Regions from separate parts of the Streptomyces parvus genome, predicted to be linked through region 1. Evidence: riboswitches for the same ligand, from Rfam matches in the RefSeq annotation. Region 1 holds a riboswitch; the other holds the start of a gene.
The links. A riboswitch is a leader RNA that binds a small molecule or an ion and turns the genes downstream of it on or off. The one in region 1 is predicted to bind cyclic di-AMP.
Positions count from the first base shown of each region.

Region 1 (3,396 bases):
TCGGGCCGCCGAGGTAGCGGAAGAGCGGCAGGTCGGACGCCTCGGAAGCGGCGTGCGCGACGGCCAGCGAGACGCCGAGGATGGCGTTCGCGCCGAGCGAGGCCTTGTTCTCGGTGGCGTCCAGGTCGAACATCGCCTGGTCGATGAGGCGCTGCTCGGTGGCGTCGTACCCGACGAGCTCCGGGCCGATCTGCTCGATGACGGCGAGGACGGCCTTCTCGACGCCCTTGCCCTGGTAGCGGTTGGGGTCACCGTCGCGAAGCTCGATGGCCTCGAACGCACCGGTGGAGGCGCCGGACGGAACGGCAGCACGGCCCGTGCTGCCGTCGTCGAGGCCAACCTCGACCTCGACCGTGGGGTTGCCCCGGGAGTCGAGGATTTCCCTGGCTACGACGACGTCGATGGACGGCACGAGGCATCTCCTTCTGGGATCTGACACTGGTTGTGCAGGGTCACTGTGGCCTTGCGACCCGAGCCTATCCGCCCCGGCCGCGTCAGTCGGCCGACCGCCCGCCTCCTGGGACGAAAAAGGACCCAAGGGCCTGCATATCGGGGCAGAACTCTAGAAATCTACTGAGTGGTAACAACAAGAGGTGAACGCATACGGGTCCCCGGACACCCGCCGCCCACGAAGAACCCGGCCCGGCGCGCTGGGGGGAAGAGCGCGCCGGGCCGGGAAGCCGTGCGAGGGAGAGTGCCGCCGGACGCTCTCCCTCCGGGGAGGAGAGACGGCGATTACTTCAGGTGGAGCTGCTGACCCGGGAAGATCAGGTTCGCGTCCTCGACGATGTCGTCGTTGAGCTTGAAGAGCTTGCTCCAGCCGCCCTTGACGTCTTCCTTCTGAGCGATCTTGCTCAGGGTGTCGCCGACCTCGACCTTGTACTCGCCGTCGCCCTTCTTGACCTTGTCGCCGGTCGGGGTGGTGACGGTCTTCTTGCTCTCGGCCTTGGGGGCCTCGCGCTGCTCGCTGCGCGTGGTGGGCTGCTCCGCCCGGCGCTCGGGCTGCGCCTGCTCGGGCTTGCTCTCGGACTGGCCGGAGCCGCCGGGGTTCACGCCCGGGTCCACACCGTCGTTGGTGAGGCCGCCGGCGCCGGCGCAGGCCCAGGCACCCGGGCCCTGCATGTCGAGAAGCTTCTCGGCGGTGGCGATCTGCTGGTCCTTGGAGGCCAGGTCGGCGCGCGCGGCGTACTGCGTACCACCGGCGGCGGCCCAGCTCGACTGCGAGAACTGCAGCCCGCCGTAGTAGCCGTTGCCGGTGTTGATGGACCAGTTACCGCCGGACTCGCACTGGGCGACGGCGTCCCAGGTCTCGACGGAGGCGGCGGAAGCGTTGGTCGCGCCCATCAGCGGGACGGCGACGGCGGCACCGGCGACACCCGCGAGGGTGGCGATACGGACGGCCTTGGACGGGCGGCGGTGCTTGCCCTTGCTGTTCAGCAGCATGGAACGAATCTCCTCACCGACGCCTACGAGGTGAGCTGTCGGGTTCGGGCTGATGAGTTGCCCGGCCGTGCGTCCTTGCGCACGGCTTCACCCCTAGCCGGTCCCGTACGTCCCCTCGGAGGGGGCCGTGCGGACCCGGCGGCCTACCTGGGTCCCCCGCTCCTGCCTACGGCGCTTACGCGTCTGTTCCCTTCGACCGACGGCAGGATTCGGCGTGACGGTCGACGGGGCCCGCGGTGCGAGCGGCTTCGACCGTAAACACAGGCAACCCCGACATTCAAAGATGGACATAGGGGGCAATCAACCCGAACTCGCGGTGGTCGGTGGGTCGTTTCCGCAGGTCGGGGGTGATGTGTACGGATGAGCCGGAAGAGATGCGTGAGTTGAAGCAAAGAGACCCATGTCTCACTTACGCAAAGTGGACATAGGCCTCTTAACTGCCTCTACTTTCGGGGCTTTTTCCCGAATTGGATCAGTTGGCGGCAGGCTCCTCGACGGGCCCCTCGGCACCTTTCGGCGCGGCCTGACCGGCCGCCTGATCCAGGCCCAGATCCAGGTTCTGGCCGGGCAGGATCAGGTCCGGGTCGGAGCCCAGGAGGTCCTTGTTGGTCTCGTACAGACCGGACCAGCCGCCGGGCAGCTCCTGGGCATCCGCGATCGCCCAGAGGTTGTCGCCGGGCTGCACCGTGTACGCGCCGGCGGTCGCCGCGCCGCCGCCCCGGGCGTCGCCGTCGCCCCGTGAGGCGTGCCGGCCGGATCCGCGCGGGCCGTCCCCCTGACCCGCTCCGGCCTCCTCGGGCGCGGGGGTGCCGCGGTGTTTGCCGCCCTGGCTCTTCGAGGCGTCGGGGGCGGTGGAGGGGCCGGTGGCGTCGGGGGTGCCGGAGGACGGCGGGGTGGAGGGCGTCACCGAGGAGTCGGGAGCCCCGCCGCCCCTCTCCGCGTCACCGCTGCCGCCCTTGTCCGTCGGGTCGCCCTTCTCACCCTTGCTCTCATCACCCTTGCCGGACTCATCGACTTCACCGGACTCGCCGGATTCACCCGCTTCGTCCGGTACGTCCGCCTCGTCGGTCGGGGTGGACGTCGGGTCGGGGGCCGGCGAGGTGCCCGGGTCGACGCCCGGCAGACTGCCGTCCACCGCGAGGCCCGAGATCACCGCGCAGCTCGGCCACGCCTTGGGGCCCTGGTCGTCCAGGACCTTTTCGGCGACGGAGATCTGCTGCGACCGGCTGGCGAGGTCGGCGCGGGGCGCGAACTCCGTGCCGCCGTACGCCGACCAGGTCTCCTGCGAGAACTGGAGGCCGCCGTAGTAGCCGTTGCCGAGGTCGGCGCTCCACATTCCGCCGCTCTCGCACTCCGCGACCCGGTCCCAGGTGCCGGCGTCGGCGGCGGTCGCGCCGCTCGCACCGAGCAGCGGGATGGCGATGGCCGATCCCGTCACCCCTGCGGCGACGACGAGGGCGGGTGCCTGGCGAGGGCGGCGGTGTCTGCCGTTCGCGGAGCCCATGGGTATGCCTTCCGTGCGACTGACGAGCGAGTGACCTGAGCGCCGCGCAGCAGGATTCCCTGCCTGCGTCGGCACACAAGTGACGCGTGAGCAACGTGCGACCGACGCGTCGAACCGTGAACCTAGCGGGACTCGAACGTGTGTCACAAGTCGATGCAGCGCAGATCACGTGAAAGTCACAGAGTTGACAGCGTGTCACTTTTTTCGGAACGGATTCCCGGTTCGAAGGCCACCGGAAGGGTGCGCAGTCCGCGCATGATGAGCCCGCCGCGCCAGCGCAGATCGGCAGGTTCTTCCGCAAGTCGCAGGTCGGGAAGGCGTCTCAGGAGCGTGGCCAGCGCGGTCTGCCCTTCGAGGCGGGCCAACGGCGCCCCCAGGCAGTAGTGGATGCCGTGGCCGTAGCCGAGGTGCTGATTGTCACGCCGTGCAAGGTCGAGCGTGTCCGGATC
Region 1 is NZ_CP135079.1:2,644,920-2,648,315, forward strand. It holds gene eno (phosphopyruvate hydratase) at 1-412, opposite strand, end outside; gene RNL97_RS12740 (LysM peptidoglycan-binding domain-containing protein) at 736-1,443, opposite strand; cyclic di-AMP (ydaO/yuaA leader) riboswitch at 1,449-1,627, opposite strand; gene RNL97_RS12745 (transglycosylase family protein) at 1,916-2,947, opposite strand; gene RNL97_RS12750 (cytochrome P450 family protein) at 3,124-3,396, opposite strand, start outside.

Region 2 (3,396 bases), 560 kb from region 1:
GAGTCGTTGCCCGGCACGGAGTGGTCCATTCAGGAAATCGCCCGCCGGGCCGCACCACGATGCTGCGGGAGTCCGGGCTCCCGCGGCCGGCCGTTCGTACGTGATCGGGCTCGGGGGGATGTATGTCGCCGACCCGTGCTCCGGAAAGAACTACGATCGCTACGGGGACGGCACCGCCGCCTTCGTACGGGACGCACCGACGGTCCGCGCGCAGCACCGGCTCTCCGACTGACCACGGTCGGCCGGGCCGCCACTCGGGTTTCCCCCTATTCGGCCGATGCGGAGTCGCCGCTCGGCGCGGCTCCGGGAAGCCTGGGCGGGGCGCGGTACCGTCCGCAGCCGTGGGTGGACCGGGCAGGAGTGCACAGGTGGGGATGGCCGAGAGACGGCACAGCGGAGCGGCGGGGAGCATCGATGCCGTGGGCCGTGCGGTGTTCGGTTCCCGGGAGGGGGAGCTGACGTTCGGCGGTGGACGGGGCACCGGGCGGTTCATCCGGATGCTGCCCGCCCTGCTCATCGTCGGCGGACTGCTGTTCGACTGGCTGGCCCCGCCCAACTTCACCGCCGTCCCCCTCTTCGTCGCGGCCCCGCTCATCGCCGCCCCGTTCTTCTCGCTGTCCCGGACCGTCCGCACCGGGATCGCTGCGGTCATCTCCGTCACCGTGATGCGGATCTCCGACGGGACGTCCACCCAGGTGGTCCCGGTCATCGAGATGATCACCGTGCTCACGGGCTCGGTGCTGGCCCTCGTCATCAACGGCGTCGTGCGGCGCGGCAACGAGCAGCTCGCCTCGGCCCGCGCCGTCGCCGAGACCGCCATGCGGGCCGTGCTGCCGACGCCCGCCGAGCGGACCGGCGGGCTCCAGGTGGCCGCACGGTACGAGGCGGCCCAGGCGGACGAGTTCGTGGGCGGCGACCTGTACGCCGTCGCGGACACCCCGTACGGCGTACGGATCGTGGTCGGCGACGTCCGAGGCAAGGGGCTGGACGCCGTCGGCGCGGTGGCGGTGATCATCGGCGCGTTCCGGGAGGCCGCCGAGCAGGAGCGTTCGCTGGAGGGCGTGGCCCAGAGGCTGGAGCGGGCGCTGGCCCGTGAGGGGACGCGACGGTACGGGCTGGACGCCATGGAGGGGTTCGTCACCGCTGTACTGGCCGAGATCCCGCCCGGGGCGGCCACGGTCCGTCTGGTCAACCGCGGCCACCCCGAGCCGATCCTGCTCCACGCGGACGGGGCTCTGGAGGTGCTGGCGCCCTCGGTGCCCGCACTGCCGCTGGGGATGGAGCTGGGGGTGTGGCCGGACCGCGCCGAGGAGTGGGCGATGCCTCCCGGGGCGACGCTCCTCGCCTTCACGGACGGCCTGTCCGAGGCCCGGGACGCGAACGGGGTCTTCTACGATCCGGCCGCCCGGCTGCGCGGCCGGATCTTCCCGGGGCCGGAGGAGCTGCTGTCGGCGCTGACCGATGACGTACGGCTGCACACGGGCGGGCATGCCACGGACGACATGGCGCTGATCGCGGTCGGCCGGCCGGCGGAGGGGCAGCCCGTGCGCCGGACCACGGTGAAGATCGTGGGCCGGGGCGACGAGGACGCGGCCCGCTGACGTGGCGACCCCACGCGTCCACGCGTGTACGTGCCGACCGCCGGACTCGGAGCGATGACACGGTGTGTGATCGAAGCGCACCGCTCCGCATAACATTTGATACACCGTCAGAAAAAGACGTGTGGCTGAGCTCCGGTCAAGTCGCCCGATTCCACCCGCTTGTGCCCCGTACCTCCCACCCCTGTTCGTTAATGATCAACAGGAACAGCTTGGAATCGGGCCCGGGTGTCTATTAACGTTCGATAACGCAGCGCGGTCGTCACAGCCGTCGTCAGGGACGGCGCCGCGCGCGAGCGCCGAATTCCGCAAGGGAACCGGGGAACCACCTACATGGGGTGAATCGGACGCCTGCGTCTCGTGAGAGGCGGAGGGGCCCGTAGGAGACCTTCCTGCTCCGAACCCGTCAGCTAACCCGGTAGGCGAGAAGGAAGGAAAGGAGTGCGCCCACGTGGCGTCCAACAAGCCTGCCCCTGAGGCCCCGTCACCCTTCAGCCCCGACAGCTACGGTGGCGCCGAGCGGTCCGTGGGGGAGTGGAATCCCACCGAGGACTCCATCCGTCCCGTGCGCGGCAGGCACCGCGTCGCCAAGCAGCGTGGTCTGGCCCGTAGCTCCACCGTCCTCGGGGTCGGCGTCATAGCGGCCGTCGGAGCGGGGGGCATGGCCACCGCTCAGGACAAGGCACCCGTCTCCATCTCTCTTCCCGATTCCATCGCGGACAACCTCCCCGACGCCAAGTCCCTTCCCGGCGTCGGGTCCTTCATGTCCGACGACGCGGAGGCCGTCCCGGTCGCCGCGGCCGCGCCGCTCACCACCGCCGGACTCACCAGCGCCGAGGCCGAGCAGGGCACCGACGCCGGCGAGGCACTGCGCGCCCGGATCCTCCAGCAGGCCGAGCAGCAGCAGGCCAGCGCCGACGCCGAGGCCAAGGCAGCGGCGGAGAAGGCAGCCGCCGAGAAGGCGGCGGAAGAGGCCAAGAAGCAGCAGGGCGAGGCCGAGGCCGAAGCCGCCGCGAAGAAGAAGGCGGCAGAGGAAGCGGCGAAGAAGAAGGCGGAGGAGGAGCGTCTCGCCAAGCTCGCCGCCAGCTTCTCCCTGCCGGCCTCCTCGTACACGATCAGCTCGACCTACGGTCAGTCCGGCGCGATGTGGTCCTCCGGCCAGCACACCGGCCTCGACTTCGCAGGGGCGGCCGGTTCGCCGCTCAAGGCCGTGCACAGCGGCACGATCACGTCGGCCGGCTGGTCCGGTTCGTACGGCTACCGCACGGTGCTCCAGCTCGATGACGGCACCGAGATCTGGTACGCCCACCAGTCCTCGATCGACGTCTCGGTCGGCCAGAAGGTCACCACGGGCGAGACCATCGGCCGCATGGGCGCCACCGGCAACGTGACCGGCGTCCACCTCCACATGGAGGTCCGCACCGCGGGCGGCTCGGCGATGGACCCGATGGCCTGGCTGACCAGCAAGGGCCTGCAGGTCTGAGCCCTCGGGCCGGCGCGCGCCGTCGGCCCGGGGCCGCCCTTCTCCGGCGGCCCGCCCCGAAACCCCGGCAGCCCTGACGCACACCCCCCGACGTCAGGGCTGCCGGTCTGTCCGGGGGAGGGGGCGACAGGCCCGGAAGGCGTACGCGGCGGAATCCCGGACGGAGTACGCGGCGGAATACCGTCCCCGCCCGGCCCGTTGGACCCTCGCATGACTTCCACGCGCACTCTCCTCGGCACCTCCGGCCTCCAGGTCTTCCCCCTCGCCCTCGGCGGCAACGTCTTCGGCTGGACGGCGGATGAGGAACAGTCCTTC
Region 2 is NZ_CP135079.1:3,203,262-3,206,657, reverse strand. It holds partial or broken gene RNL97_RS33110 (TipAS antibiotic-recognition domain-containing protein) at 77-232, shown strand; gene RNL97_RS15315 (PP2C family protein-serine/threonine phosphatase) at 375-1,601, shown strand; cyclic di-AMP (ydaO/yuaA leader) riboswitch at 1,886-2,037, shown strand; gene RNL97_RS15310 (M23 family metallopeptidase) at 2,050-3,081, shown strand; gene RNL97_RS15305 (aldo/keto reductase) at 3,292-3,396, shown strand, end outside.
Region 2: it holds a riboswitch for cyclic di-AMP, as region 1 does, so the genes downstream of both, RNL97_RS15310 (M23 family metallopeptidase) here and RNL97_RS12740 (LysM peptidoglycan-binding domain-containing protein) in region 1, are expected to answer to the same signal.